3 regions of the Lelliottia nimipressuralis genome follow, and region 3 is predicted to be linked to each of the others. Evidence: riboswitches for the same ligand, from Rfam matches in the RefSeq annotation. Region 3 holds a riboswitch; each other region holds the start of a gene.

Region 1 (10,260 bases), 520 kb from region 3:
TACCGCCAGCGCAGGGGCGCAGCCGCGGGAAAGAGATGGAGTAGCGGCTCTGCCAGTAGTGCTGCTGGAGCCACAACAAATGCTCCGCCACCATAAAACAGTCGACCCGCCAGCTGTCTGACAGCCCAATCAACGCGCCGAGACCGATTTTGTCGATTCCCGCGCGACCGAGTCGGTCCGGCGTTTCCAGGCGGAAGAAAAAATCCTGCTTTTTTCCTTTCAGGTGGTGCCGGGCGTACATCGCTTCGTGATAGGTCTCCTGATAGACCATCACGCCGTCCAGCCCAAGGGATTTCAGCTCCACGTACTCCTCTTCAGAGAGTGGCTGAACCTCCATCTGCAAGGACGAAAACCGGCGACGTATGGCCGGAATGTGCTGACGGAAATAGTCCATGCCCACTTTTCCCTGATGTTCACCGGTGACCAGCAACAGATGTTCAAAGCCCATCTCCCGGATGGCGCCACACTCACGGGCAATCTCATCCTCATCGAGGGTTTTTCGCTTAATGCGATTGCTCATGGAAAAGCCGCAGTAGGTGCAATCATTGGCGCACAGGTTGGAGAGGTAGAGCGGCACGTAAAAGCTCACTGTGTTGCCAAAACGCTGGCGAGTGAGCCGTTGCGCGCGCTGGGCCATTGGCTCCAGATAGGCGCTGGCGGCGGGGGAGAGCAGGGCCATCAGATCTTCGCGGGAGACATGGCGCGCGTTCAGGGCGCGCTCGACGTCTCCGGCGGTTTTGCTGTTGATTCGCAGACGAATATCGTCCCAGTCCAGTTCCCGCCAGCGGTCGACGAAGGTGCTCATGAGTACGCCTCCAGAAAGCCCGTTAGCGGGCTGGTGGCCTGCGCCTGATAACTGCGCGAGCCAGGCACAGACTGACGCGCCAGCAGACCTGCCTCTACAGCCAGACGAAACGCGCGCGCCATCATCACCGGATCATCAGCCACTGCAATTGCGGTGTTGACCAGCACGGCGTCGGCGCCCATCTCAAGCGCCTGCGCCGCATGGCTCGGCACGCCGATACCCGCATCTACCACCACCGGAATGGTGGCCTGTTCAATGATAATTTCAAGCATCGCGCGGGTTTCCAGCCCCTGGTTGGAACCAATCGGCGCACCCAGCGGCATCACCGCCGCGCAACCGACTTCCTCGAGCCGTTTACAGAGCACCGGGTCCGCGCCGCAGTAGGGCAAAACCGTGAACCCTTGCTTGACGAGAATATCGGCTGCTTTCAGGGTTTCGATGGGATCGGGCAGCAGCCAGCGCGCGTCGGGATGGATTTCCAGTTTCAGCCAGCTGGTGCCCAGCGCTTCGCGTGCCAGTTGGGCGGCAAACACCGCCTCTTCTGCCGTTTTCGCCCCAGACGTGTTGGGCAGAAGCGTCACGCCCGCCGCCAGAAGCGGGGCCAGGATCGCATCGCTGTGATGACGCAAATTCACGCGTTTCATCGCCAGCGTCACCAGCTCGCTACCACTCTCGCGAATGGCATCGACCATCAGCTGTGGCGAAGCGAATTTTCCGGTGCCGGTGAAAAGGTGTGATTCAAAGAGTTTATCCGCAATACGTAACATATCAGCCTCCCGCGATGACCTGAAAAAGCAGGATCTGATCGCCATCCCGTACCTGCTGATGTTCCCACTGCTCACGCGGCAGGATCTGTTGATTAAGGGCCAGCGCCATACCCGGCTTCAGCTGGCGTAGCTGGTCGAGAAGGGCTGCGACGCTAAGCCCCGAAACGCACTGCATTGGCTCATCGTTAAACAGAATGCGCATGCTGTCCTCCGCATACCGGGCACCCGCTGGCGCGCTGCAATGCCAGATGCCGCCAGTTTCCTGAACGGGCATCGAACATCCGCAGCGTATTGCGCGGGGTCGCCATTTTGCTGATGAGCTTGATCGCCTCCAGCGCCTGCAAGGTGCCCATCACGCCGACGACCGGCCCGAGGATCCCCGCCGTACGGCAGTTGCGCTGCGGCTCTTCATCGTCCGGCCACAGGCAGCGGTAGCAGCCCTGCGCCCACGGCGGCGTTAGCACCATCATCTGCCCGCCAAACCCAACGGCGCTGGCGGTAATGAGCGGCGTATCGAGGGCCACGCAGGCGGCGTTGATCGCCTGACGTGTCGCCATATTGTCGGTGCAATCCAGCACCACATCGGCGCGGGCGACCTCCTGATGGAGCGCGTCTCCCTCCAGCCGCTTCTGCACGGCAATGAGCGTAATGTCAGGGTTGAGCGCATTCAGCCGCTGGGTGGTGATCTGCGCTTTTGGCTGGTTAATGTCCTCGGTGGTGAACAGAATTTGCCGCTGCAAATTGCTCAGATGGACATCGTCGTCGTCGGCTAACACCAGCGTGCCGACGCCAGCGCCGGCCAGATAGAGCGCAGCAGGCGCGCCGAGTCCTCCGAGGCCGATGATCAACACCCGGCTGTCGAGCAGCGTTTGCTGACCCTCGACGGCGATATCGTCGAGCAGGATCTGGCGGCTGTAGCGCATGAAATCAGTGTCATTCATCGCCCGCTCCCGCCAGCTGCAACAGCTGTTCAGTGGCCGCCCGCCAGTCTGCTGCCTGCGTAATGGCGCTGACCACCGCGATACTGCCGACGCCGGTTTCCAGCACTGCCGGAGCACGCGCCAGGCTGATACCGCCGATAGCGACGGTCGGGTAATCACCCAGACGAGCGATATGGCGCGCCAGCTGCGCCAGCCCTTGCGGGGCTGACGGCATCTGTTTAGTTTGCGTCGGGAAGACGTGGCCGAGCGCGATATAGGAGGGGCGAGCGGCGAGCGCCACGTCGATCTCCATATCATCATGAGTCGAAACGCCCAGGCGCAGGCCTGCCTCGCGAATAGCGCTCAGATCGGTGGTCTCGAGATCTTCCTGACCCAGATGCACACCGTAGGCCTGATGCTTAATCGCCAGCTGCCAGTAATCGTTGATAAATAACCGGGCGTCAAAGCGGTGCCCCAGTTCGATGGCAGCTATCACATCGCTTTCCACCTCTTCATCACGCTTGTCTTTGATGCGCAGCTGGAGCGTTTTGACGCCTGCCTCAAGCAGGCGTTCAATCCATTCCACGCTGTCGACGACCGGGTAAAGCCCTAAGCGCAGGGGCACCGGGGGGAAATCGGGCTGGTACATTACGCCTCCTCTTTTTTGAGGTAGATTTCGCCGCCTTTAGCGCGGAAGTTTTCTGACATGTCAGCCATGCCCACTTCGATCACCTGCTTGGCGGCGTAGTCGCGCACTTCCTGGCTGATTTTCATTGAGCAGAATTTTGGCCCACACATGGAGCAGAAGTGCGCCACTTTGCCGGACTCCTGCGGCAGGGTTTCATCGTGGTAGGCGCGTGCGGTGAACGGGTCGAGAGCCAGATTGAACTGGTCTTCCCAGCGGAATTCAAATCGAGCTTTCGACATGGCGTTATCGCGGATCTGCGCGCCCGGGTGGCCTTTGGCTAAATCTGCCGCGTGGGCGGCGATTTTGTAGGTGATCAGCCCCTGCTTCACGTCCTCTTTGTTCGGCAGGCCGAGATGCTCTTTCGGGGTGACATAGCAGAGCATGGCGCAGCCAAACCAGCCGATCATCGCCGCGCCGATACCAGAGGTGAAGTGGTCGTAGCCCGGTGCAATATCGGTGGTCAGCGGCCCAAGGGTGTAGAACGGTGCTTCGTGGCAGTGCTCCAGCTCTTCAGTCATATTGCGGCGAATCATCTGCATTGGTACGTGGCCAGGGCCTTCAATCATCACCTGCACGTCATATTCCCAGGCGATTTTGGTCAGCTCGCCCAGGGTGTGCAGCTCAGCAAACTGTGCTTCGTCGTTGGCATCGCGAATAGAGCCAGGACGCAGGCCGTCGCCCAGCGACAGGGAGACGTCGTAAGCGGCGCAGATTTCACAAATCTCGCGGAAGTGTTCGTAGAGGAAGTTTTCCTGATGATGCGACAGGCACCATTTCGCCATGATTGAGCCGCCGCGCGACACAATCCCGGTCAGGCGTTTGGCGGTCATTGGCACGTAGCGCAGCAGTACACCGGCGTGGATGGTGAAGTAATCTACCCCCTGTTCGGCCTGTTCCAGCAGCGTATCGCGGAACGCTTCCCAGGTGAGATCTTCGGCGATCCCGTTTACCTTCTCCAGCGCCTGATAGATTGGGACCGTGCCGATCGGTACCGGGCTGTTACGCAGGATCCACTCGCGGGTTTCGTGGATGTAGCGCCCGGTGGAGAGATCCATCACCGTGTCCGCGCCCCAGCGGGTGGACCACACCAGTTTTTCGACCTCTTCTTCGATGGAGGAGGTGACCGCAGAGTTGCCGATATTGGCGTTCACTTTCACCAGGAAGTTGCGGCCAATAATCATCGGTTCCGATTCCGGGTGGTTTATGTTGGCAGGGATAATCGCCCGGCCAGCGGCCACTTCATCACGCACGAATTCCGGCGTGATGTTCTCCGGCAGGCGAGCGCCAAAACCTTCGCCCGGATGCTGGTGGCGCAGAACTTCGCTGCGAATGCGCTCGCGCCCCATGTTTTCGCGGATGGCGATGAATTCCATCTCCGGCGTTACGATCCCCTGGCGTGCATAGTGCAGCTGGGTCACGCATTTTCCCGCTTTCGCCCGTTTCGGCGTCAACAGACCGGAGAAACGCAGCCCGTCCAGACCATCGTCCGCCAGACGCTCTTTGGTGTACGCGGAGCTGCGGTCGGTCAGTGATTCGCTGTCCTGGCGCGCCTCAATCCACGGCTGACGCAGTTTTGCCAGCCCCTGCTGGACGTTGATGGCCACGTCCGCATCGCCATAAGGGCCAGAGGTGTCGTAGACCGGCACTGCTTCGTTATCTTCAAACTGGGGATTTTCTTTGCTGCCACCGATGAGTGTCGGGCTGAGCTGGATTTCACGCATCGGGACGCGGATATCGTCCTGCGAACCGGTGATGTAAATACGTCTGGAGTTCGGGAAAGCAGTGCCTTCCAGGGTATCGATGAAGTGTTGTGCTTGTGCGCGCTGTTCGCGGCGGGTCAGTTTAGTTGCAGACATAGCTCATTCCAAAAAAGTAAGGAGTGGCTTGTCAGACGACGGATGAAGCAAGAGGTGTGATCACCCAGAGAGGGTGATACAACAGCATTTTGACTCTTGTTCCCTTCGCAGGTATTAGCCTGATCAGGTTCCGCGGATCCCGAATTAACGGTCTCAGCCCGGCTTTCGCACTGGGCACTCCGACAAGAAAACGCGCCTGCAGTGCAGGTGCGGTATTTGTAAATTACTCGTTAACGCTTAAGAACTCAAGCTGGCCGCGCGATGTTGTCTTCGTTGCTGGCTTTTGGATTGCTGTCCAGCACCAGGGCGATGAGCTTGTCTTCCAGTGTGAACCGCGCTTCCATCGCTTCGCCGAGATCGGAAAGGGCCTGCTGGAAATCCAGATAATTGTCCTGATCGATGGCGTTTTCGAGCGTTGAGTCGTAATAGTCCATGATCTGCTGAGTATTGGCTTCCAGCAGTGGGTAGAGCTTCGTGGCCGCTAAATACGGGCTGGTCCCTTCCATTTCGCGAATAATACGTTCATATAGATTAAAATGACCGTCGGAAAGGTAGTCGACCAGGCTTTGACAAAAATCATCCAGCGCTTTTTCATTCAACCGCATATACGATTCTTTGCCAGGCTTAATGCCAACCAGATTGTAGTAAGCAACAAGCAAATGTTTACGCACGTGCAGCCAGCGATCGACCAGGTCATGACTTCCTCCGACGCGCTCTGTCAGGCTTTGTAGCTGGTTTAGCATGTTTGACTCCACAAGGTTAAGATGAAAAAGCTGGCCACCCGGAAATGTAAGAATATTGTTATCAACATGCCTGTGAAGCAAAGGTAGTGCAATAGATATGGATCGTATAATTGAAAAATTAGATCGCGGCTGGTGGATCGTCAGCCACGAACAAAAATTATGGTTGCCCGGCGGAGAATTACCTTACGGCGAGGCAGGACGTTTCGATCTTGCGGGGCAGAGGGCACTCTGGCTCGGCGAATGGCAGGGCGATCCCGTGTGGTTGATCCAGCAAAATCGCCATCACGAAATGGGATCGGTTCGCCAGGTGATCGATCTGGACGTCGGTCTGTTCCAGCTGGCCGGGCGTGGCGTGCAACTGGCAGAATTTTTCCGATCCCATAAGTTCTGCGGCTACTGCGGGCACACCATGCACCAGAGTAAATCCGAGTGGGCCATGCTGTGCAGCCACTGCCGGGAGCGCTACTACCCGCAAATCGCCCCGTGCATCATCGTCGCCATTCGTCGGGATGACACTATTCTGCTGGCGCAACACACTCGCCATCGCAATGGCGTGCATACGGTGCTGGCTGGCTTTGTCGAAGTGGGTGAGACGCTCGAACAGGCTGTTGCTCGCGAAGTGATGGAAGAGAGCAGCATCAAGGTGAAAAACCTGCGTTACGTCACCTCCCAGCCGTGGCCCTTCCCCATGTCGCTGATGACAGCGTTTATGGCGGATTATGACAGCGGCGATATCGTGATCGACCAAAAAGAGCTGCTGGAAGCCAACTGGTATCGCTACGACGACTTACCCCTTCTCCCGCCATCGGGCACCGTGGCGCGTCGTCTGATAGAAGATACCGTCGCGATGTGTCGGGCCGACTATGAATGAATCACATGTTACACTGGCGGCATGACGCTTAAGGAACTGCAAAAATGACCGAACTGAAGAACGATCGTTATCTGCGTGCGCTGCTGCGCCAACCCGTTGATATCACCCCGGTATGGATGATGCGCCAGGCGGGCCGCTATTTGCCGGAGTACAAAGCCACGCGCGCCGAGGCGGGCGATTTTATGTCCCTGTGCAAAAACGCCGAGCTGGCCTGCGAAGTCACGCTGCAGCCGCTGCGCCGTTTCCCGCTCGATGCGGCGATCCTTTTTTCAGATATCCTGACCATTCCGGACGCGATGGGGCTGGGTCTCTATTTCGAAACCGGCGAAGGCCCGCGTTTTACCTCACCGATTAAGAGTAAAGCTGACGTCGATAAACTGCCGATTCCAGACCCTGAACAGGAGCTGGGCTACGTCATGAACGCGGTGCGCACTATTCGCCGCGAGCTGAAAGGCGAAGTGCCGCTGATTGGCTTCTCCGGAAGCCCGTGGACCCTGGCGACGTATATGGTTGAAGGTGGTAGCAGCAAAGCCTTCACGATGATCAAAAAGATGATGTACGCCGAGCCGCTGGCGCTGCATGCGCTGCTCGACAAACTGGCGAAAAGCGTCACTCTGTATCTCAATGCGCAGATTAAAGCGGGTGCGCAGTCGGTCATGATTTTCGATACCTGGGGCGGAGTGCTGACCGGGCGCGATTATCAGCAGTTCTCCCTGTACTACATGCATAAAATTGTCGATGGTCTGCTGCGTGAAAACGAAGGCCGTCGCGTGCCGGTGACGCTGTTCACCAAAGGCGGCGGGCAGTGGCTGGAAGCGCTGGCCGCGACCGGCTGCGATGCGCTGGGTCTCGACTGGACGACCGATATTGCCGATGCGCGCCGTCGCGTGGGTGACAAAGTGGCGCTGCAGGGCAATATGGACCCCTCCATGCTCTACGCGCAACCTGCACGCATCGAAGAAGAAGTGGCGACCATTCTGGCCGGATTCGGTCAGGGCGAAGGGCACGTCTTTAACCTCGGCCACGGTATTCATCAGGATGTACCGCCAGAGCACGCAGGCGTGTTTGTCGAGGCGGTGCACCGCCTTTCTGCACAGTACCACCAGTAGGGAGTGATTATGGATCTCGCGTCATTACGCGCTCAGCAAATCGAACTGGCCTCCTCGGTGATCCGCGAGGATCGTCTGGATGTGAATCCCCCGGCGTTGATCGCCGGTGCCGATGTCGGGTTTGAGCAGGGCGGGGAAGTGACGCGAGCCGCGATGGTGCTGTTAACCTATCCCGCGCTGGAGCTGGTGGAGTACAAAGTGGCGCGCATCGCCACCACCATGCCCTACATTCCTGGTTTTCTCTCCTTTCGTGAATACCCCGCGCTGCTGGCAGCGTGGGAGCAACTCTCGCAAAAACCCGATCTTTTGTTCGTCGATGGTCATGGGATTTCCCACCCGCGACGCCTCGGCGTGGCCAGCCATTTTGGTCTGCTGGTAGATGTGCCGACGATTGGCGTGGCGAAAAAGCGGCTGTGCGGCAAGTTCGAACCGCTTTCCGCCGAACCAGGTGCTCTCGCACCGCTGATGGACAAGGGCGAGCAGCTGGCTTGGGTCTGGCGCAGTAAAGCGCGCTGTAATCCGCTGTTTGTGGCGACGGGTCATCGCGTGAGCACCGACAGCGCACTGGCGTGGGTGCAACGCTGCATGAAAGGCTACCGTTTACCGGAGCCGACGCGCTGGGCTGACGCAGTGGCGTCCGCGCGTCCGGCATTTGTTCGTTGGCAGGAAATTCAGCGTTGATTCAGGTAAACTGCGGCTAATTTCCGATTCGAGACATCATCATGTTACAAAACCCGATTCATCTGCGCCTTGAGAAGCTGGAAAGCTGGCAGCACGTCACCTTTATGGCCTGTCTGTGCGAGCGCATGTATCCCAACTATGCCACGTTCTGCAAGCAGACTGGATTTGGTGAAGGCCAGATTTATCGTCGTATTCTCGACCTGATTTGGGAAACGCTGACGGTCAAAGACGCTAAGGTGAATTTCGATTCTCAGCTCGAAAAACTGGAAGAGGCGATCCCGTCGGCGGATGACTACGATATGTATGGCGTCTACCCGGCTATCGACGCCTGCGTGGCACTGAGTGAGTTGCTTCACTCCCGTCTGAGCGGTGAAACCCTGGACCATGCCATCGAAGTCAGTAAGGCGTCCATTACCACCGTGGCGATGCTGGAAATGACCCAGGAAGGTCGCGAAATGACCGACGAAGAGCTGCGAGCGAACCCTGCGGTTGAGCAGGAGTGGGATATTCAGTGGGAAATATTCCGACTTTTGGCCGACTGCGAAGAACGCGATATTGAGCTGATAAAAGGGCTGCGCGCGGACTTACGCGAGGCGGGTGAGAGTAATATTGGTATAATTTTTAACCAATGAGACAATAAAACGTGATTTAACGCCTGTTTTGTCGCACCTCGACTCTTCCCTTCTGCCCCCCGTCTGGTCTACATTTGGGGGGCGAAAAAAAGTGGCTATCGGTGCGTGTATGCAGGAGAGTGCTTTTTTGGCATTTTCGTCGCACTCGATGCTTAGCAAGCGATAAACACATTGAAAGGATAACTTATGAACAAGACTCAACTGATTGATGTAATTGCGGACAAGGCTGATCTGTCTAAAGTGCAGGCTAAAGCTGCTCTGGAATCCACCCTGGCTGCTATTACTGAGTCTCTGAAAGAAGGCGATGCTGTACAACTGGTTGGTTTCGGTACCTTCAAAGTGAACCACCGCGCTGAGCGTACTGGCCGCAACCCGCAGACCGGTAAAGAAATCAAAATCGCCGCTGCAAACGTACCGGCATTTGTTTCTGGTAAAGCACTGAAAGACGCTGTTAAGTAAGACGGCGTGGCCGTGAACAGTTTTAACAAGGGGGCGGTTTCGCCCCTTTTGTTTTCATGGCGCCGTCCGCTCGCGCTGGCGGGCATGCTGTTGCTCACTGCTTGCAGCCATGACTCCTCTCTGCCGCCGTTTACCGCCAGCGGATACGCTGACGATCAGGGCGCGGTACGAGTCTGGCGCAAAGACTCTGGTGACGACGTTCACCTGCTCTCCGCATTCAGCCCATGGCACAACGGTAACACCTCTACGGCGGAATACCGCTGGCAAGGCGATGCGCTGTCGCTGATTGAACTCAATATCTACAGTAAAACGCCTGAACACGTCCGCGTGCGCTTTGATGACCACGGTGAGCTGAGCTTTATGCAGCGCGAGGTCAACGGCCAAAAACAACAGCTCTCCAGCGATCAAATCGCCCTGTACCGCTACCGGGCAACCCAGGTGCGCCAGACCAGCGATGCGCTGCGTCAGGGACGCGTGGTGCTACGTCAGGGGCGCTGGCATCCTGATGGCACAGTCACCACCTGTGAAGGGCAGACCGTTAAGCCCGATCTCGAAGCCTGGGTGAAAGAACATATCGAACGGCGTCAGCGACACTCTTCGATGGAAGTGAGTATTGCCTGGCTTGAAGCGCCAGAAGGGTCACAGCTGCTGCTGGTGGCAAACGAAGATTTCTGCACGTGGCAGCCGACGGAAAAGAATTTCTGATATCAGTGCCCCCTCCGGACGGAG
Region 2 (10,260 bases), 2.2 Mb from region 3:
ACCACGTTCAGCGCTTCTCTGGCTGCGCGTCTGGAACTGGCCCTTAAAACCGTGCGCGAGGCCAACGGCATCGACTCCGCCAGCGAGCAGATTTACCAGCTCGTCGGCGCAGGCACCAGCACCATTGAATCCGTTCCGGCGGCGATTGCGATGGTGGAACTGGCCGGGACAGACCCGAACCGCTGCGCAATTTTATGCGCAAATCTCGGCGGGGATACGGACACTATCGGTGCGATGGCGACCGCGATTTGCGGCGCGCTGCACGGCGTGCAGGCGATTGATCCAGCCCTGAAAGCCGAGCTGGATGCGGTGAATCAGCTGGACTTTGGCTACTACTGCGAGCATCTGCTGCACTATCGGGAAGAAAGAGAGGGCGCATGAGAACCGAACTTTCTCACCAGCTTGAAACCTTAACGGCCCAGCGTCCGGTGACGGTACTGGGTGCGGCGGTCATCGACGTGATCGCCGATGCCTACGCCCTGCCCTGGCGCGGGTGTGATATCGAATTAAAACAACAGGGCGTGAACATTGGCGGCTGTGCGCTGAACATCGCTATCGCCCTGAAACGCCTCGGGATCACGGCGCAAAACGCGCTGCCGGTCGGGCACGGCGTGTGGGCCGATATCATTCGTAACGCTATGACAAAACAGGATCTGCACAGCGCGGTGGAAGCCGAAAGCGGTGATAACGGCTGGTGCCTGGCGCTGGTGGAGCCGGACGGCGAGCGCACCTTTATGTCTTTCAGCGGCGTGGAAAACCAGTGGCAGCAGAGCTGGCTGGACGCGCTTGTGGTGCCGCCTCACAGCCTGGTATCTCTCTCGGGCTACCAGTTGGCCTCGCCGTGCGGGTACCTGCTGACGCACTGGCTGGAAGGGCTTAAAGACGTAACGGCGTTTATCGATTTTGGGCCACGCATCGCGGATATTCCTGATGCATTGATGGCACGTATCATGGCCTGCAAACCGATTGTGTCGCTGAATCGCCAGGAAGCCGTTATTGCGGCGGAGCGTCTAGGTGTGTCCGTGGAAGCCCTCGGCAAGGCGTGGCAGGCGCATTACAGCTGCCCGCTGATTGTGCGGCACGATAAAGACGGCGCAGAGTATTACGACGGTGAAAATGCCGGGCATGTTCCGGCATTTCCCGCCACGGTGGTGGATACCATTGGTGCGGGCGACAGCCACGCAGGTGGAACGCTGGCCGGGCTGGCGGCGGGTTGGACGCTCCCGGACGCCGTATTACTCGGTAATGCGGTGGCCGCGTGGGTAGTCAGTCATCGCGGCGGCGACTGTGCGCCGACGCGCGAGGAACTACTCCTCGCACACAAAGACGTATAAATCGCTGCGACAGTAGCTAATGCTGTACTCAATCGGCCGGTGTTGCTGGTCAAGCGCGACTTGCTTGATCACCAGCACCGGTATTTTTTCGTCCATTTTGATGTGCATCTGGAATTCGCTGTCCGGCATCCGGGCGCTGACGCGCGAGCGGGTACGCTGCGGGAAAATATTCTGGCTGCGGAAATAGTCGTACAGAGAAATACCGATGGCATCGGGGTCGTGGATCAGCCCAACCGGCACCCAGGACTCTTCAATCGACACGGCGTCATCATCGACGTAGCGAATGCGCTTGAGCATAAAGACATCGCTTTGCGGTGCGATTGAGAGCTCCGACGCCACCTCATCCGGGCATTTGACGATCCGCTTATTCACCCACAGGGTGTCAGGCTTTTTGCCGCGCAGGACAACCTGCTGAGAAAACCCGCGCGCCTCCTTGAGGGAATACTCAAAGATGTTATTAATCTGCGTGCCATAGCCCTGAGAACGCGTGACCACGCCCTCCTCTTCCAGCGCCTGCAACGCTTTGCGCACGGTAATGCGCGACACCCCGGTCAACTGGCTCAGATCGCGCTCGCCCGGCAAAATGTTGCCATGCTCCAGCATTCCGCTGCGCACGGCGTTTTTTACCGTCTCGGCAAATCTCAGATAAAGCGGGGTATTATCCACCGCCGCAAACCGTTCATTCAGTTGAGCAATTAACCGGGTATGCGCTTGTTCCATCTCTGTTTTCCTGGAAGAAAGTCCTTATTCAGTATACTCCTTCAGCGCTTTACCACCATGCATGAAAATGGTGAACCGGGCCAATACCGTGACCGACTTCCAGAGTATCGGCTTTGGCGAGCGCCAGTGAGAGCCAGGCTTTAGCGTCCTGCACCGTATCGGCCCAGTTTTCATGACGCGGACGCCGCGCCGCCAGTGCTGCCGACAGGGTGCAGCCGGTGCCGTGGGTGTTTTTGGTGATGACGCGCGGGGCGGTAAATCGCTGCGCACCGTCGCGGGTAAAGAGCCAGTCCGGGCTTTCGGCGTCGTCCAGATGACCGCCCTTCATCAGCACCGCTTCACAGCCCAGCGCCAGTAATGCACGGCCCTGCTCTTTCATCTCCTGTTCGCTGCGGGCGTGCGGCGCATCGAGCAGCGCCGCCGCTTCCGGCAGATTCGGCGTAATGAGCGAAACCTGCGGCAACAGCTTTTTACGCAGGGTTTCAACGGCAGACGTTGAAAGCAGCGGATCGCCACTTTTCGCCAGCATCACCGTATCGAGCACCACGTTTTGCACCTGATAACGCTTCAGCCGCTCGGCCACCGCTTCAACGATATCGGTTTCGGCCAGCATGCCGATTTTGGTGGTATCAATGCGTACGTCGCTGAACACGGAATCAAGCTGAGCCGCGACAAAATCTGGCTCAATGCGATAGACCGACTGCACGCCACGGGTATTTTGCGCCACCAGCGCGGTGATGACCGAGCAGCCATAAGCCCCGAGAGCGGAGAACGTTTTGAGATCAGCCTGAATACCCGCGCCGCCGCTCGGATCGGTCCCTGCGATAGTTAATGCGTTGATACGTTTCATGCCTGCGCCTCCAGATTCCAGAGGGCGTCGATAAAGGCGCTGGCAAAACTGCCCGGCCCGGCGCTGTGTGCGGCGGCTACGCTTCCCGCGCGCTTCATCCATCCACAGGCGGCAGCCACATTATCCAGCCGATCGCCCGGCAGCGAGCAACTTGCCGCAACCACCGCTGACAGGGCACAGCCGGTGCCGACCACGCGGGTCATCATCGGATCGCCGCCAGCGATGGTTTTCGTTCGCTGCCCGTCTGTGACGTAATCCACCTCCCCCGTGACCGCAACAATGGCGTTGCTCTGGCGTGCCAGCGCCTGGGCTGCGGGCAACGCGCTGGCAGCGGTATCGGTAGTGTCTACCCCGCGACCGCCCGCGCTCATGCCGGCAAGGGCAAGGATTTCTGAGGCATTCCCACGGATGGCGGCGGGTTTTAGAGTGAGAATTTGCTGGCAAAAGCGGGTGCGAAACGCCAGCGCACCGACCGCCACCGGATCGAGAGTCCAGGGCTTCCCTGCGGCAACCGCACGTTCAATTGCCCGGCGCATGGCCTGCGCGCGCGGCGAGGTGAGCGTACCGACATTGATTAACAGCGCATCGGCTATCCCGGCAAACTGCTCCGCCTCTTCGGCTTCGATAACCATCGCCGGAGAGGCCCCGAGGGCCAGCAAAACGTTCGCGGTAAAGGCCTGCACTACATCGTTAGTCATGCAGTGAGTAAGCGGAGAACGGGTACGGAAGTGGTGTAAAACGTGTAAATCGAGCAGGTCAGGCTGCATGGTTTCGCTCCTGCCTTGCGTCAAGAAGCGATAGCCGTGAGGGGCATCTGACTTCCCTACGCTGGCATTATCCAGATCAGGTGGTACGGGTATTTCTCAGCCTTCACAAAGAAGGGCACCCCGAGTCAATTTACTGAGCAGTTCAGTAATTTTAGCAGGGTAGAGCAAGCCATCGCCTCAGGCAAGCCTTCGCGAGCCAATTTCTGTCGCGCGTCAGGGCAAAAATATTAAAAAAATAGCCTCAACATTCATTTACTGTGTATACATTTAATCTCTTTGATTATTCAGATTTAATGTTTTTAACTCTCCGCTTCTCTTGGCACTACCACCTCGCAAACCAGGGTAACAATACAAATAAAAACAACGCTTTATGTAAAATTAATGTTTACTTTCAGCAACTTAGATATATGAACTACACGTGATCTGCGTCAAAGTTCACGCGCGTCAGTTAGACGATAGTTCAGCCCGGTTAATAAGATTGTGACCATCGAAGAAATACACCCTCTGGAGCAGACCTACTCGACTCGATTTTTCGCGTCGGTTTTTAGCTGCGTTATATCTAAGAATTTTTGCATTTATTGTTGAGATTGAGATCGTGAAATTAATGCTTACTCGTAAAACCCCTGTCGCTGTATTTGCGTTGACTCTCATCTGCGCCGGAAGCGTATTTGCTGCACCATTAGATTATTCTCAAGCGTGGGGAGATACCGTTGAGTCCGATCACCAGGCGGCTATCGGTCTTATCAACGATCATCAGAACCAGATCACCCAAAATAAAGTCGATAGCGAACAGGCTATTCAGGGACTGAATACGCGTATCAGTAGCGTAGATGACGATCTGAATAGCACTAAAGATGCGGTCCTGGTGGTCAACTATGATTTACAGCAGACGCGAACAGATTTAAACACGCAAATTGATAATACGAATAATGCGGTCACTCAGCAGAAAATCGACATCGATAATGCACTTCAGCAGACCAATACGAACATCACTAACCAGATTACGACGGTAACAAATACCACCACGCAGCAAACGACCAATATTGAAAAAGATCTTCAGCAGACTAAGCAGGATGTGAATCAGCAGATTTCGACGGTGAAGAACACCAGCACGCAGCAGTCGGCCAGCCTGAATAAAGATCTTCAGCAGACTAAACAGGATGTGAATCAGCAGATTAACCATCTGCAGAGTGCCGCTGCCCAGCAGTCGGCGAGCGTCGAGAAAGACCTGCAAGACGCGAAACAGTCGTTTGCTCAACAGCAGTCCGCCAGTAATAGTCAGTTCAAAAACCTGAAAGATGAAGTGGACGATAACAAGAAAGAATCCCGCAGCGGGGCGGCATCTGCCATCGCCATTGCGTCAATGCCTCAGGTACAGGTGGGCCAGCAGGTGATGTTTTCCGCAGGCGTCGGGACATTCAAAAATGAGCAGGCGCTGAGCGTGGGCGCATCATTCCATGCAGGCGACGCAACCGTGATTAAAGCGGGTGTCAGTGATTCCACCAACAACGATTTCGCGATGGGCGCGGGTATCGGAATTGGCTTCTGATATATCTGCTCTCGTTATTAAAGAGTGATTTTGTACCTGTTGATGATAGCCATCATGATAAAAATAATAATATTTTCTGCTGTGCTTTATATTTTATTAATACTGACCGGATTTTGGCTCGGGACGATGTACAGAGATTATTTCTCCTGTCGCGATCTCATCTCATCTTTAAATTGTATCCAATGTGTTAGAGGTTATTAAATGAAGAAATTAATGATGGTCGCCATTGCTGTCTCTGCGCTTTCGGCCTGTTCCTCTCCGGCTGAGCGTATGGCGAAGTGTGAAGCGCAAGGCGTCAGCCGCGATACCTGTTATTTAGCGGAGCAAAACCGCACCACGACGATGAACGCCGTGGCCGAAAAACAGGCGCTTGAGAATGCCGCCAACGCCGTGCAGCACGGTCAGAGCGCCAAAGTGCATGACCCGCTGCGTGAAGCCTCGTTCACGGCCAACGGAATCAAAGCCAGCGTCAGCAACGGCTTTTTCACCGCCAAAATCAACGGTAAGCAGGCGACGATAAAGCGTTTTAATGCGAATAGTTATGAGATTAAAGGCGCGGGTTACGTACTCTCCATCACCCTTGATGAAGACGGTATTACCGATGCGTCATGGAATAAAACCCATGGCCGCGATCATGGCTTATTGCAGTTCACGCAGAAGTAATGTTAAGGCGGCTAACGTGCCGCCTTTTTTGTATTGCGCGGGGTGAGGGCTTTTCGCGTCGAAGCGGCAGATTTTTGTTATCAAAAACATCGGGTTATTGAACGCTCTTTAACCCCCCTCTTTTGTAACAAAACAGTAAACAAATTAACCATTGAGCCACGCGCCAAAAGGCTCTATATTGGCCGCGTTTTTTACTCGCCCTATCCTTTACTAACTATTTATTCAATCGAGGCGCATAAGGCTGCCCCGGTTGTGGGAGTGATATGATGACGGATAAAGTCCGTATTGACACCGCAGATGCCCGCAAAAGCAACGAAACCTATCTGGCCCGTCAGGCCGAGTTTGAATCGAACGTCAGGAGTTATCCTCGCAAACTGCCTTTAGCGATCGCTAAAGCAGATGGCGTGTGGATTACCGATGCAGATAATAAAGAATACCTTGACTGTCTTGCCGGCGCTGGCACCCTCGCGCTTGGCCATAACCATCCTGATGTGCTGAAAAGCATCCAAAATGTCATTACCAGCGGCTTGCCGTTACATACTCTCGATCTGACAACACCGTTGAAAGACGAGTTCTCTGAGTATCTGCTCTCCCTGCTGCCAGGCCAGGGCAAAGAATATTGCCTGCAGTTCACCGGCCCATCCGGTGCCGATGCGGTAGAAGCCGCGCTGAAACTGGCGAAAAAAGTCACCGGTCGCAGCAGCATTATCAGCTTCTCCGGCGGCTATCACGGGATGACCCACGGCGCGCTCTCTGTGACAGGTAACCTGTCTCCGAAAGAAGCGGTCGATAACATGATGCCAGAAGTGCAGTTCATGCCTTACCCGCACCAGTACCGCTGCCCGCTGGGTATCGGCGGTGACGCGGGCGTGAAAGCGCTGACCTACTACTTTGATAACCTGATCAACGACGTCGAAAGCGGCGTGCGTAAACCTGCTGCCGTGATTCTGGAAGCGGTTCAGGGCGAAGGCGGCGTGAACCCGGCTCCGGCTGAGTGGTTGCAGCGCATTCGTAAAGTGACTCAGGAACACGGCATTCTGCTGATCCTCGACGAAGTTCAGGCTGGCTTCTGCCGTACCGGCAAGCAGTTTGCCTTCGAACACGCGGGTATCGAGCCAGACATCATCGTAATGTCTAAAGCTGTCGGCGGCGGTCTGCCACTGGCCGTTCTCGGCATCAAAAAGCAGTTCGATGCCTGGGCACCAGGTCATCACACCGGCACCTTCCGTGGCAACCAGCTGGCGATGGCAACCGGCCTGACTACGCTGAAAATTCTGAAAGATCAGAATATCGCTGACAAAGTGGCCGCTCAGGGCGAATGGCTGAAAGGCCAGCTGGTTGAGCTGCAGCAGCGTTATCCGGTGATCGGTCACGTGCGCGGCCTGGGCCTGATGATCGGCATCGAGATCGTGAAACCGAACGAAGCGGCAGATCACATGGGCTGTTTCCCTGGCGACGGCGATCTCTCTGCCCTGATCCAGAAGAAATGCTTCGAAGCAGGCCTGATTCTGGAGCGCGGTGGTCGTAACGGCGTGGTTCTGCGTCTGCTGCCATCCCTGCTGATTAGCGATCAGGAACTGAAAGTCTTCCTGGATAAATTCGAGCAGGCGCTGCTTGCTGCGGGCGTTCGCCCGGTCTAACGGAGTTAGGAAAAAGATGTCTGAGTCAAACCCAATTCTGTCGTCGTCGGCGCAAAGCATCGAGGCCTATCAGCAGGCCATCGAGCAAAGCTCTCAGGCGGTGATGCAGTGGCTGCAGCAGTCTGAGATGTATCAGGGGAAAACCGTCGCCGAGCTGCGCGAGAATATCTCCCTGAACTTCGGTCAGAAAGGCCTCGGCAACGAAGCGGCGATTGCCCGCGCGGTCGAGTACTTCCTGAAAGACAGCCTGTCGGTTCACCATCCGCAGTGTGTGGCGCACCTGCACTGCCCGAGCCTGGTTGTGAGCCAGGCGGCAGAAGTGCTGATCAACGCCACCAACCAGAGCATGGACTCCTGGGATCAAAGCCCGTCAGCAACCATCATTGAGATGAAGCTGATCGACTGGCTGCGTACCCGCGTGGGTTATCAGGCCGGGGATGCGGGCGTGTTCACCAGCGGTGGCACCCAGAGCAATCTGATGGGCCTGATGCTGGCACGTGACGCGTTCTTCGCGCGTCAGGGCCACTCCATCCAGCAGGACGGTCTGATCGGTGATCTGCGTAAGATCCGCGTACTCTGTTCTGAAAACGCGCACTTCTCCGTGCAGAAGAACATGGCGCTGCTCGGTCTGGGCTACCAGTCGGTCATTCAGGTGAAAACCGACGAGTGCTCACGCATGGATCTGAGCGATCTGGCGGCGAAAATTGCCCAGTGCAATGCCAACGGTGAGCAGATTCTGGCGATCGTCGCCACCGCCGGGACCACCGACGCGGGTGCGATCGATCCGCTGCGCGCTATCGCAGAGATGGCCGCAGAGCAGCAGATTTGGGTACATGTGGATGCGGCCTGGGGCGGCGCACTGCTGATGTCCGATAAGTATCGCGACTATCTGGACGGTATCGAACTGGTGGATTCCATCACCCTGGACTTCCACAAGCAGTTCTTCCAGACCATCAGCTGCGGCGCATTCCTGCTGAAAGAAGCGCGCCATTACGAGCTGATGCGCTACCAGGCGGCCTACCTGAACTCTGAGTTTGACGAAGAAGCGGGCGTGCCGAATCTGGTCTCCAAGTCACTGCAGACTACGCGCCGTTTCGACGCGCTGAAGCTGTGGATGAGCCTGGAAGCGCTGGGTCAGGAGCAATACGCGGCCATTATCGATCACGGTGTAACGCTGGCGCAGGGCGTTGCCGCGTACGTGAAAGATCAGGCGGTGCTGGAACTGGTAATGCAGCCTCAGCTGGCGAGCGTGCTGTTCCGCTTCCGCCCTGAGCAGGCGCTGGACGACGCGGCTATCGCGCTGCTGAACCAGAAAATCGGTGACGCCCTGCTAGACTCCGGCCGTGCAAACGTCGGCGTGACCGAGCACAACGGCGTGACTTGCCTGAAACTGACGCTGCTGAACCCAACGGTAACGCTGGACGACGTGAAAGTCCTGCTGTCGCTGGTTGAACGCACTGCGTACGAGATTCTGGCGAAGTAAGTCCTTGCTCCCCGCACCCTCTGGTGCGGGGACAATTTTGCTATTCCGCTTTTTCCTTTGCCACTGCGATTTTCCCCGACCAGCTTACCCATAAATTCGCACACCTCTAATTCGTTATTTTCACTGAATATTGAGATGTGAAACCTCATTCAGCGGCTTGGTTAAGAATTCGTGGGCAAAGCTGTTCAGATTTGTTACATTTTTTTTCAAACAAGTGCGACTGTGCCCCCTAAAATGGGCTGCTTGCCACGCTGTGACGCCACAGCGGGCTGAAGTATCAGCAAAACGGTTTAACTGGAGAAAAAATGGCTAAGAGTAAATTGCTGCTTCTGGGTGTGTTGATGTCACTGGCGGGTGCCGTATACGCCGCGCCGCAGCCTGCCGCTGCCCCTTCTGGTATCCAGGCATACGAAGAACAAGAGTTCATTGCCGATTTCACCAAATTCAAAATTGGCGACACCGCACCAGCTCAGTATCAAACGCCTGAATACACCATTAAACAGTACCAGCTGCGTAACCTCCCAGCGCCTGACGCGGGTACACACTGGACTTACATGGGTGAGAACTACGTTCTGATTGGTGACGCCGACGGTAAAATCCGTAAAGCCTACAACGGAGATATCTTCTATCACCGCTGATCCCCTCATCGTCCGGGCCTGGCAGGAAAGCGATCGCCCTTTCCTGCGCACCCTCTACTTACACGCCCGGCGTGAAGCCTGGCCGTGGCTGGACAGCAGCGACTGGCAGCTAGAAGATTTCGACGCGGCAACGCGTGACGAGCAGATCTGGGTGGCGATGCAAGACGGCCATCGCGTCGGGTTTGCATCGGTCTGGAGCAACGATAATTTTCTGCACAATCTGTTTGTAGACCCGCAGTATCAGCGCGCGGGCGCTGGCAGCCTGTTGCTCAAACATGTGCAGGAAACATTCACCAGCACCGGTTCGCTGAAGTGTCTGGTCAGAAATGAACGCGCGGTGGCATTTTACCAGCGACACGGCTGGCATATTGAGGCGACGGGAGATTCTCCGGACGGAGAGTATTACCTGATGCATTACGTTTTGCGGTAATTGCCCGCAGGCGCTGCGCTTGCGCAGGCCCACGGAACAGCCGGTTGCAGGCCGGGTAAGCGAGTGCCCCCGGCCCATTACGGCTAATGCTTAGACTGCGCGGAACGCGATCTCGCTTGGAATCACTTCACCCTGCCAGTACAGCTGCGCGGCCACGCGCCCTGCCAGCTGGCGGTACATTCCCGC
Region 3 (10,260 bases):
TTCCACGCTGTGCGAGACCATCAGCATGGTGAGATTTTTTTGCTGACACACCTCTTTTACCAGCAACAGCATCTCCTGACGCAGAGCCGGGTCGAGGGCCGAGAACGGCTCGTCGAGGAGCAAAATTGGCTGTTCCCGCACCAGACAGCGAGCCAGCGCGACGCGCTGACGCTGCCCGCCAGAAAGCTCGCCAGGCAGGCGATCGAGAAATTCATTCAGCCCCATCTGCTGGGCAATCGCTTCGAGTTTCTCACGCTGAAGCGCCGTCAGCTTGAGGCCGGGGTCCATTCCAAGGCCGATATTCTGTCGCACCGTCAGATGGGTAAACAGATTATTTTCCTGGAACAGCATCGACACCGGGCGCTGGGACGGCGGCGTATGGGTGTGCGTTTGCCCGTCGATCAACATTTCGCCACGCGCCGGAGGCAGGAAACCGGCAATCAGATTGAGCAGCGTGCTTTTCCCGGCACCGCTTGGGCCGAGAATGGCAATCATCTCTCCGCGTTCGACGGAGAGCGTAAAGCGCATTGGCAGGTGCTGATAAAGCCAGGTTACATCAGTCAGTTTTAGCATCGCGCCCCGGAAGTTTTTCGATAACGGTGAAGAGGGTAAAGCACAGCAGCAGCAGGAGCAGGGCCGTCACGGCACCATCCTGACTGCGATACGAGCCGATTTGCTGATACAACCAGAACGGCAGCGTGCGGAAATCGTCATTACCAAATAGCGCCACTACGCCGAAATCGCCAATCGACAGCACGCTGGCAAAGGCCAGCGCCTGTGCCAGAGGGCGTTTCAGGGCGCGGAGTTCAACGACCCTCACTCGCTGCCAGCCGCGCATCCCCAGCGACTGACAGAGCAGAGTGTAGCGGGCGCTCAGGTCGCGCATCGGGTTTTCCAGCACTTTCAGGGCATAGGGAATCGCCATCAGCGCGTTGGTGAAAATGACGATTCCGTCGGCGTGCTCGGGTAATCCGATGGTGCTGCTGAACAGCAAAAAGAACCCGGTCGCCAGCACGATGCCCGGCATCGCCAGAATCAACATCCCGCTCAGCTCCAGCGCTTGCCCGGCGATTCGGGAGTGGCGGGCGTAAAGCTCGCGGCTGCTCCAGAGCAGCATCATGGTCAGCAGGACGCACAGCAGCCCGGCGCCGAGGGCAATTCGCAGCGACGTCCACAGCGCCTGCCACAGAACCGGCTGTTGCAGCACCGAGATCAGATTCAGATTGAGACCATCCACCATCACGGCCAGCAGCGGCGGGAGGAGTAACAGCAGCGCAAGTACGATAAGCAGGAGATCGCTCAGGCGGCTGCGCAGGCTGTCCTGCGGATCGCGCCAGCCGTTTACCTGATGGCTCCCCACTGCAATGGCTTTACTGAGTCGCTGGCTGAGCAGGACCAGCCCCAGGCAGCAGAACATCTGGATCATCGCCAGCAGCGCCGCACGACCCGGATCGTAGTCGTAACTCAGGGCCTGATAGATCGCCAGCTCAATGGTGGTGGCCTGCGGGCCGCCGCCCAGCGACAGCACTGTGGCGAAACTGGCGAAGCAGAGCATAAAAATTAATGCTGCAACGGGCGGGATCTGCCGCCGCAGCCACGGCCACTCAACAAAGCGAAAGAAGGCAAATCCGCGCATTCCGAGCTGGGCGGCCAGCTGTCGCTGTTCGCCAGGGATATTTTCCAGCGCCTGTAAGAACAGTCGCGTCGCCATGGGCATATTGAAAAAAACGTGGGCCAGCAGGATGCCCTGCAGGCCGTAAGGCGAAAATGTCCATTCGATGCCAAACACACTCAACAGCGTGGCGATCCACCCCTGGCGCCCATACACGCTCAGAATACCGAAGACGGCGACCAGTACGGGCAGGATCAGCGTCATCGCGCACAGGCGCAGCAGCGCTTGTCTTCCGGGAAAACGGCGGCGATACAGCGCCCGTGCCAAAAAGATCGCCGGGACGACCGAGAGCAGGGCTGAGAGAAATGCCTGCCAGAAGGAGAATCGCACCACGTGCCAGAGATAGCTATCGTGCCACAGCGCGGCGAGATCGCTTTGCGGTGCGTTCAGCCACAGGGCAAGAAAAGCCCCCAGGCTCACCACCACCATCAGCGTGGCGGCAGTCAGCCCAGGGAGCAGCCAGCCGGGAATTAGCGGCTGACGGCGCGTTGCCATTCACTGATCCAGGCGGCGCGTTGAGTGGAAACCTGCTGCGGGGTGAACTCCAGCGTGGTTTGCGGTTTGCTCAACTGATCGAAGCCCGCAGGCAGTTTCACGTCGGTCACCGGATACATCCAGTTGCCCGTCGGGACGGCGTTCTGGAACGCAGGCGAGACCATAAATTTCAGGAACTTCTCGGCCAGTTCCGGCTCTTTGCTGGCCGCGGTGCGGGCGGCGACTTCCACCTGCAGATAGTGGCCTTCGGCAAAGTTAGCGGCGGCGTAGTTGTCTTTTTTCTCTTCGATAATGTGGTAGGCCGGCGAGGTGGTGTAGCTCAGGACCAGATCGCTTTCGCCTTTCAGGAACAGGCCGTAGGCTTCGCTCCAGCCTTTGGTGACGGTGACGGTTTTCGCCGCCAGTTTTTGCCAGGCTTCCGGCGCTTTGTCGCCGTACACTTTTTGCATCCACAGCAGCAGGCCAAGGCCCGGTGTGCTGGTGCGGGGGTCCTGATAAATCACGCGCCATTTCTGGTTGCTCTCGACCAGCTCTTTCAGGCTTTTCGGCGGATTCTTCAACTTGTTTTTATCGTAGACAAAGGCAAAGTAACCGTAATCGAAGGGGACAAAGGTGTCGTTTTTCCAGCCGCCCGGAACGTTCACCGCATCGGCGGCGATACCGCTTTTGGCAAAGAGTTTGGTTTGCGAGGCCGCTTCCAGCAGGTTGTTATCCAGGCCCAGCACCACGTCGGCCTTGCTGTTTTTGCCCTCCATCCGCAGACGGTTGAGCAGCGAAACGCCATCTTCCAGCGCCACGAATTTCAGTTCGCAGTGACAGTCGGCTTCAAAAGCTTTTTTGACCACCGGGCCTGGGCCCCAGTCGGCTGCAAAGGAGTCGTAGGTGTAGACCGTTAAAACGGGCTTGGCAAACGCAGGCAGCGCGAAGAGCGCCAGCAGGGGGAGAACTTTTTTTAACACTTTGCACCTCAAAGTTGAGTGGCAAAGGATTTTGAGCGACAGCCTCAAATCCCTTCGCCGGCGTTATCCGGATCAGGTTCGACGGGTATTATCTCAGCGCACATCATCGATGCAGCACCCCGTTGAGAACGGCGGTATTGTAATGATTTGGTGAATATTACGAAAGTGTTATGGTTCCGGCGGCGCAAACCAGGCGGATTTAAAGTCAAACCAGCCGAGCGTGTTCATGCGTAAGCCGCGCATACTGCGCTGTCCCTGAATCATCAGCCAGTGGTGGATCAGCGGTACCATCGCCTGCTGGGACAGCAACTGCTGGCACCAGACCGCCAGATTCATCTCTCCGGCGCGCCACTGAGCGGCGTCCTGCTGCCAGTCGCGGGCAATGCAGTGCTGGATCAGCGGGATCTCATACAGGTGCGAGAAGAGCGAGAAATCGAGCGGCAGAGTGAAGTTCGCGCTGTTGAGCCAGATATCGCTCACCGCTTCGCCGCGATGCCATTCATCGTAATCCACCTCCTGAATTTCCAGCGTCACGCCTTCCGCGGCCAGCAGTTTGCTCATGATGCGCGCAATAAAGCGGTGCTCAACGTGTTCGCGATAATAGGTGAGGGTAATGGTTTCCAGCCCGGCGGGCTTTTCGCCGCGCCCAGGACGGGCGTGGTGCCAGCGAGGCAGCAGCCCGTAGGCCGGGAACCAGTAGGTCTGGTGCTGGTCTTCCGCCTGATAGATCAGATTGGCGGGGGCGAGGATCTGGCTTATCCACTGGCGCACCTCGCTGCTGGCACCCCGGTGGGTGCGGGCGTCAAACAGTAGATAGTAGCAACCCTCTTCGAGGCGGCTTTCGACGGCTTTTTCGCCTTCGGTCGGGCCTTCCAGCGTCAGGCCGGGGCTGAACTCTTCGCTGATGTCCGGCAGCACCCAGACATTCACCTCGTCAATCAGCGCGCGGTAGCCAAAGTAGTCATCGAAGGCGCGGATTTTCAACTGGTTACTGTTATTGCGCATCACGGCGTAAGGGCCGGTGCCGACGGGCTGACTGGCGAAACTGGGCATGCTCTCCCATTCATGAGGCAAAATCATCGACGGGACATAGCCCATCAGCCACGGCAGCCACTGATCAGGCTCGGAAAGCTCGATATCCAGCGTCCAGGCGGTAGGAGAGTGAATGTGTGCGATGTGGGAGTAGAGCGGCAGCCCGCGAGCGCGCTGCAGAGAAGCGATCACATCGTTCATCTCCAGCTCGCGGCCATGATGAAAATGGATGCCGGGACGCAAAAAAAAGCGCCAGTGCAGCGGAGAAAGTTGCTGCCAGTGGTGCGCGATGTCGGCTTCCAGTTCCCCGTTTTCCTCATTTATGCGCGTCAGGCCGCTAAAGATTTGTCGCGCCATGTGCGTTTCGGAGCGGCGTAGCGCCGTGCCCGGCAGCAGGTTTTTCATCGGACGATAGTAGAGCACGCGCAGGATGTGCTTTCCCTGGCGGAAACTGCGACCCAGATGGGAGACCAGCATCTGGCGCACGGCGGCTTTGTCGCCCACCAACTGCACCAGCTGATCGATGCGGTCTTGCTCCAGCAGGTCTTCAGCGCGCTGCTGTTGTAAGGCCAGACCGGTATACAGGAAGGTTAAGCGCGAACGCTTTCCGCGCCCTGCTTCCGCCTCCCAGTTCAGCCAGCCCTGCTGCTGCATGGTGTTCAGCAGCGTGCGCATGTGGCGGCGCGAGCAGTTCAGCAGTTCCGCCAGTTCGTTCAGCGTGGTCTCTTTTGACTGGCCTTCGCAGCACTGCCAGAGGCGGATGAATTGTTGTTGCAGACGACCAGACGGCATAAAAGGGGAACTCCTGACAAAAAATCAGCAATTTATTAATCCTCATATTAAGCCAATAATCCTCCTTGTTGAAGTGAGGAGGTAAATATGAAGAGGTCTACCGCACGTCAGTTTTATCAGCACTACTTTTCAGCGACAAAGGGAGTGTCCTGGCTGGCCCGCCAGTGCGCAGAACAGCGCCTGAAAATGCTTGAAGATCTGATGCAGTGGGACGTTACGAAATCGACCTCTGACCGCTGACTCGCCTCGATCATGTGTGACTGAGTATTGGTGCTTATCACCCGCCAGCAAAATGTTTTTGCTGGCTTTTTTCGTTTACACTGCCTCTCCATTTCGCTCCTCTTTGACAAGGAACTGCGCATGCTCTGGTTGATGACGATGGGCCGCCGCCTGAATGGCGTGTATGCCGCTTTTATGCTGGTGGCCTTTATGATGGGCGTCGCGGGGGCGCTACAGGCGCCGACCCTGAGCCTGTTCCTGAGTCGTGAGGTGGGCGCACAGCCTTTCTGGGTGGGCCTGTTTTACACGGTCAACGCCATTGCCGGGATCCTGGTCAGCCTGTGGCTGGCAAAACGATCCGACAGCCAGGGCGATCGCCGCAAATTAATTCTGTTCTGTTGCGCGATGGCCATCGGCAACGCTCTGCTGTTTGCCTTCAACCGTCACTATCTGACGCTGCTCACCTGCGGGGTGCTGCTGGCCTCGCTCGCCAATACCGCCATGCCGCAGCTTTTTGCGCTCGCCCGTGAGTACGCGGACAGCTCGGCGCGGGAAGTGGTGATGTTCAGCTCGGTGATGCGTGCACAGCTCTCCCTGGCGTGGGTGATCGGCCCGCCGCTGGCCTTTATGCTGGCGCTGAATTACGGCTTTACGGTGATGTTCTCCATTGCGGCCGGGATTTTTGCCATCAGCCTGGCGCTGATCGCCTTTGTGCTGCCGTCGGTCGCCCGGGTGGAGCAGGCGGCGGATACGCCCGTCACCCAGGTGAGCGGCTGGCACAATAAAAACGTGCGCATGCTGTTTATTGCCTCGACGCTGATGTGGACCTGCAACACCATGTATATCATCGATATGCCCCTGTGGATCAGCAGCGATCTGGGGCTGCCGGATAAGCTCGCCGGGATCTTAATGGGTACCGCCGCCGGGCTGGAAATCCCGGCAATGATCCTCGCGGGCTTTTACGTGAAGCGCTTTGGCAAACGCCGGATGATGGTGGTTGCGGTGGCGGCTGGCGTCCTGTTTTACCTGGGATTAATCCTGTTTCACAGTCGCGAAGCGCTGCTGGCGTTGCAGCTTTTTAACGCGATTTTTATCGGCATTGTCGCCGGGATTGGGATGCTGTGGTTCCAGGATCTGATGCCCGGGCGGGCAGGATCTGCCACGACGTTATTCACCAACAGTATTTCGACAGGGGTGATTCTGGCGGGGGTGATTCAGGGAGCGCTGGCGCAAAGCTATGGTCACTTTGCCGTGTATTGGGTGATTGCGGGGATCTCGCTGGTGACGCTGGCGCTGACGCTTCGCGTCAAAGAGAGTTAAACAAAAAGGCCCGCTTGCGCGGGCCTTTTTCGTTAGCGCATAAACGCCGGTTGTTTGTTTTCGTAGGCCGCAATGGACGCTTCGTGCTGCAGGGTCAAACCAATGCTGTCGAGGCCGTTGATCATGCAGTGACGGCGGAAGTCGTCGATTTTAAAGCTGTAAGTTTTGTCACCCGCTTTCACCACCTGCGCTTCCAGATCCACTTCGAACGAAATGCCCGGATTCGCCTTCACCAGCGCGAACAGTTCATCGACCTGTTCGTCGGTCAGCGTCACCGGCAGCAACTGATTGTTGAAGCTGTTGCCGTAAAAGATGTCGGCAAAGCTCGGGGCGATCACCACTTTAAAACCGTAGTCCGTCAGCGCCCACGGGGCGTGTTCTCGGGACGAGCCACAGCCAAAGTTTTCGCGGGCTAACAGGATCGAAGCGCCTTTAAATTCCGGGAAGTTCAGAACGAACTCGGGATTCGGCTGCTGGCCCTGATCGTCGAGAAAACGCCAGTCGTTAAACAGGTGCGCGCCAAAGCCAGTGCGGGTCACTTTCTGTAAGAACTGCTTGGGAATGATGGCGTCCGTATCAACATTCGCCGCATCCAGCGGGACAACCAGACCCGTATGTTGGGTAAATTTCTCTGCCATGATTGTCTCCTTATTTCAAACCACGAATATCAGCAAAATGGCCGGTCACAGCGGCAGCTGCTGCCATTGCCGGGCTGACCAGATGGGTACGTCCACCGCGGCCCTGACGGCCTTCAAAGTTACGGTTGCTGGTAGAGGCGCAGCGCTCGCCCGGGTTCAGACGGTCGTTGTTCATGGCCAGACACATGGAGCAGCCCGGTAAGCGCCACTCAAAACCGGCTTCGATAAAGATCTTATCCAGCCCTTCAGCTTCAGCCTGGGCTTTTACCGGGCCAGAGCCTGGCACGACCAGCGCCTGCACGCCGGGCGCGACTTTACGGCCTTTGGCAATTTCTGCCGCTGCACGCAAATCTTCGATGCGAGAGTTGGTGCAGGAGCCGATAAACACTTTGTCGATTGCCACGTCGGTCAGCGGAATGCCCGGTTTCAGGCCCATGTACGCCAGCGCTTTTTCGGCGCTTGCGCGTTCCACCGGATCGGCAAAGGAGGCCGGATCGGGAATGTTGTCGTTAACGGAAATCACCTGGCCTGGGTTGGTACCCCAGGTAACTTGCGGTGCGATATCTTCTGCCTGCAGGGTGACAACGGTATCGAATGTCGCGCCGTCGTCGGTTTGCAGGGTTTTCCAGTATTCCACCGCCTCGTCAAAATCGTTGCCTTTCGGCGCGTGCAGACGGCCTTTTACATAGTTGAACGTGGTCTCGTCCGGTGCGACCAGACCGGCTTTAGCACCCATCTCGATCGCCATGTTGCACAGGGTCATACGGCCTTCCATGCTCAATGCACGGATAGCATCGCCGCAAAACTCCACCACGTGACCGGTTCCGCCTGCGCTGCCGGTTTTACCGATAATCGCCAGCACGATGTCTTTCGCGGTGATACCTGCCGCCGCCTGACCTTTGACTTCGATTTTCATGGTTTTCGCGCGGCCCTGTTTCAGGGTTTGCGTCGCCAGAACGTGCTCGACTTCGGAGGTTCCGATACCAAACGCCAGCGCACCGAACGCGCCGTGCGTGGCGGTATGGGAGTCGCCGCAGACGATGGTCATTCCCGGCAGAGTGATGCCCTGCTCAGGACCCATTACGTGGACGATGCCCTGATACGGGTGGTTCAAATCGTACAGCTCAACGCCGAAGGCGTTGCAGTTCTTAATCAGCTCCTGCATCTGGATACGCGCCATCTCGCCCGACGCGTTGATGTCTTTGGTCTGAGTCGACACGTTGTGATCCATCGTGGCGAAGGTTTTACCCGGCTGGCGAACGGGACGATTGTGCGCGCGCAGACCGTCAAAGGCCTGCGGTGACGTCACTTCGTGCACCAGATGACGGTCAATGTACAGCAGCGGGGTTTCGTTTGGTGCCGAGTAAACTACGTGCGCATCAAACAATTTTTCGTATAACGTCTTCGCCATGATTACACCCCTTCAGCGACATAGCGGGCAATGATATCGCCCATTTCATCGGTACTGACGGCCGCCGCGCCGCGCGCTAAATCGCCCGTGCGGATACCTTCTTCTAATGCGCGGTTAATGGCGCTTTCGATTGCATCGGCTGCGTCGTTCGCGTCCAGGCTGTAGCGCAGCAGCAGGGCCAGGGAGAGGATCTGTGCAATCGGGTTCGCGATATTTTTACCGGCGATATCCGGCGCGGAACCGCCCGCAGGCTCGTACAGGCCAAAGCCCTCTTCGTTCAGGCTGGCGGAGGGCAGCATGCCCATGGAGCCGGTGATCATCGCACATTCATCGGACAAAATATCGCCGAACAGGTTGGAACACAGCAGCACGTCGAACTGCGACGGGTCTTTGATCAGCTGCATGGTGGCGTTGTCGATGTACATGTGCGCCAGCTCCACATCCGGGTACTCTTTGGCGATTTCGTTGACGATTTCGCGCCACAGAATCGAGGATTGCAGGACGTTAGCTTTATCAATAGAGGTCACTTTGTGACGACGTTTGCGCGCAGATTCAAACGCGATGCGGGCAATACGTTCGATTTCAAAACGGTGATAAACCTCGGTATCGAACGCTTTCTCGTGCTGACCGCTGCCTTCGCGGCCCTTCGGCTGGCCGAAGTAGATCCCGCCGGTTAATTCACGCACGCACAGAATGTCGAAGCCGTTGGCGGCAATGTCGGCACGCAGCGGGCAAAACTCTTCCAGCCCCTGATACAGTTTCGCCGGACGCAGGTTGCTGAACAGTTTGAAATGCTTACGCAGCGGCAGCAGCGCGCCGCGCTCAGGTTGTTCTGCGGGTGGCAGATGTTCCCATTTCGGGCCGCCGACGGAGCCAAACAGGACCGCATCGGCGTTTTCGCAGCCTTCAACGGTGGCTTTCGGCAGCGGGGTGCCGTGGTTATCAATCGCAATACCGCCCACATCGTAGTGGCTGGTGGTGATTTTCATCGCGAAACGGGCGCGGATTGCTTCCAGGACTTTCAGGGCTTGTGTCATCACTTCCGGGCCAATGCCATCGCCCGGCAACACAGCAATATGGTAATTCTTCGACATTACACGGTTTCCTTATTGTTCTCTTTATTCTGAGCTTTGCGTTGTAACTCTTTTTCGACTTCTGCGGCGCGCCAGATATTGTTCAGGACATGCACCATGGCTTTGGCTGAGGATTCGACGATATCTGTCGCCAGGCCAACGCCGTGGAAACGACGGCCGTTATAGGTGACAACAATGTCGACCTGACCCAGCGCATCTTTGCCGTGACCTTTGGCGCTCAAATCGTATTTGACCAGCTCGATGTTGTAGTCGGTGATGCGGTTGATCGCCTGATAAATCGCATCTACCGGGCCGTTACCGTTGGCGGCTTCGGCTTTAACTTCATCGCCGCAGGCCAGTTTGACCGAGGCGGTCGCGATATCGCTGGAGCCGGACTGCACGCTGAAGTAGTCCAGACGGAAGTGCTCTGGCTCTTCCTGCTGTTTATTAATGAAGGCTAATGCTTCCAGGTCGTAGTCGAAGACCTGGCCTTTTTTATCGGCCAGTTTCAGGAACGCGTCGTACAGGTGATCCATGTTGTAGTCGCTTTCCTTGTAACCCATCTCTTCCATGCGGTGTTTCACCGCCGCACGGCCAGAGCGGGAGGTCAGATTCAACTGCACCTGATTCAGACCGATGGATTCCGGAG

What was found. A riboswitch is a leader RNA that binds a small molecule or an ion and turns the genes downstream of it on or off. The one in region 3 is predicted to bind thiamine pyrophosphate.
Region 1: another riboswitch for thiamine pyrophosphate. It lies ahead of thiC (phosphomethylpyrimidine synthase ThiC); the one in region 3 lies ahead of thiB (thiamine ABC transporter substrate binding subunit).
Region 2: another riboswitch for thiamine pyrophosphate. It lies ahead of thiM (hydroxyethylthiazole kinase); the one in region 3 lies ahead of thiB (thiamine ABC transporter substrate binding subunit).

Annotation. Positions count from the first base shown of each region.
Region 1 is NZ_CP167172.1:220,498-230,757, forward strand. Features, by position in the region: gene thiH (2-iminoacetate synthase ThiH) at 1-805, opposite strand, end outside; gene thiG (thiazole synthase) at 802-1,572, opposite strand; gene thiS (sulfur carrier protein ThiS) at 1,574-1,774, opposite strand; gene ACB496_RS01050 (HesA/MoeB/ThiF family protein) at 1,758-2,513, opposite strand; gene thiE (thiamine phosphate synthase) at 2,506-3,141, opposite strand; gene thiC (phosphomethylpyrimidine synthase ThiC) at 3,141-5,036, opposite strand; TPP riboswitch at 5,120-5,228, opposite strand; gene rsd (sigma D regulator) at 5,282-5,779, opposite strand; gene nudC (NAD(+) diphosphatase) at 5,877-6,650, shown strand; gene hemE (uroporphyrinogen decarboxylase) at 6,695-7,759, shown strand; gene nfi (deoxyribonuclease V) at 7,769-8,440, shown strand; gene ACB496_RS01085 (YjaG family protein) at 8,482-9,072, shown strand; gene hupA (nucleoid-associated protein HU-alpha) at 9,259-9,531, shown strand; gene ACB496_RS01095 (DUF1481 domain-containing protein) at 9,544-10,236, shown strand.
Region 2 is NZ_CP167172.1:2,962,235-2,972,494, forward strand. Features, by position in the region: gene ACB496_RS14200 (ADP-ribosylglycohydrolase family protein) at 1-381, shown strand, start outside; gene ACB496_RS14205 (PfkB family carbohydrate kinase) at 378-1,334, shown strand; gene ACB496_RS14210 (GntR family transcriptional regulator) at 1,308-2,054, opposite strand; gene thiD (bifunctional hydroxymethylpyrimidine kinase/phosphomethylpyrimidine kinase) at 2,104-2,904, opposite strand; gene thiM (hydroxyethylthiazole kinase) at 2,901-3,671, opposite strand; TPP riboswitch at 3,708-3,804, opposite strand; gene ACB496_RS14225 (YadA-like family protein) at 4,276-5,220, shown strand; gene ACB496_RS14230 (hypothetical protein) at 5,422-5,883, shown strand; gene ACB496_RS14235 (diaminobutyrate--2-oxoglutarate transaminase) at 6,147-7,523, shown strand; gene ACB496_RS14240 (aspartate aminotransferase family protein) at 7,540-9,006, shown strand; gene ACB496_RS14245 (RcnB family protein) at 9,312-9,644, shown strand; gene ACB496_RS14250 (GNAT family N-acetyltransferase) at 9,586-10,074, shown strand; gene apbC (iron-sulfur cluster carrier protein ApbC) at 10,165-10,260, opposite strand, start outside.
Region 3 is NZ_CP167172.1:739,652-749,911, forward strand. Features, by position in the region: gene thiQ (thiamine ABC transporter ATP-binding protein ThiQ) at 1-573, opposite strand, end outside; gene thiP (thiamine/thiamine pyrophosphate ABC transporter permease ThiP) at 557-2,167, opposite strand; gene thiB (thiamine ABC transporter substrate binding subunit) at 2,143-3,126, opposite strand; TPP riboswitch at 3,158-3,258, opposite strand; gene sgrR (HTH-type transcriptional regulator SgrR) at 3,295-4,950, opposite strand; gene sgrT (glucose uptake inhibitor SgrT) at 5,038-5,190, shown strand; gene ACB496_RS03500 (sugar efflux transporter) at 5,311-6,489, shown strand; gene leuD (3-isopropylmalate dehydratase small subunit) at 6,522-7,127, opposite strand; gene leuC (3-isopropylmalate dehydratase large subunit) at 7,138-8,538, opposite strand; gene leuB (3-isopropylmalate dehydrogenase) at 8,541-9,632, opposite strand; gene leuA (2-isopropylmalate synthase) at 9,632-10,260, opposite strand, start outside.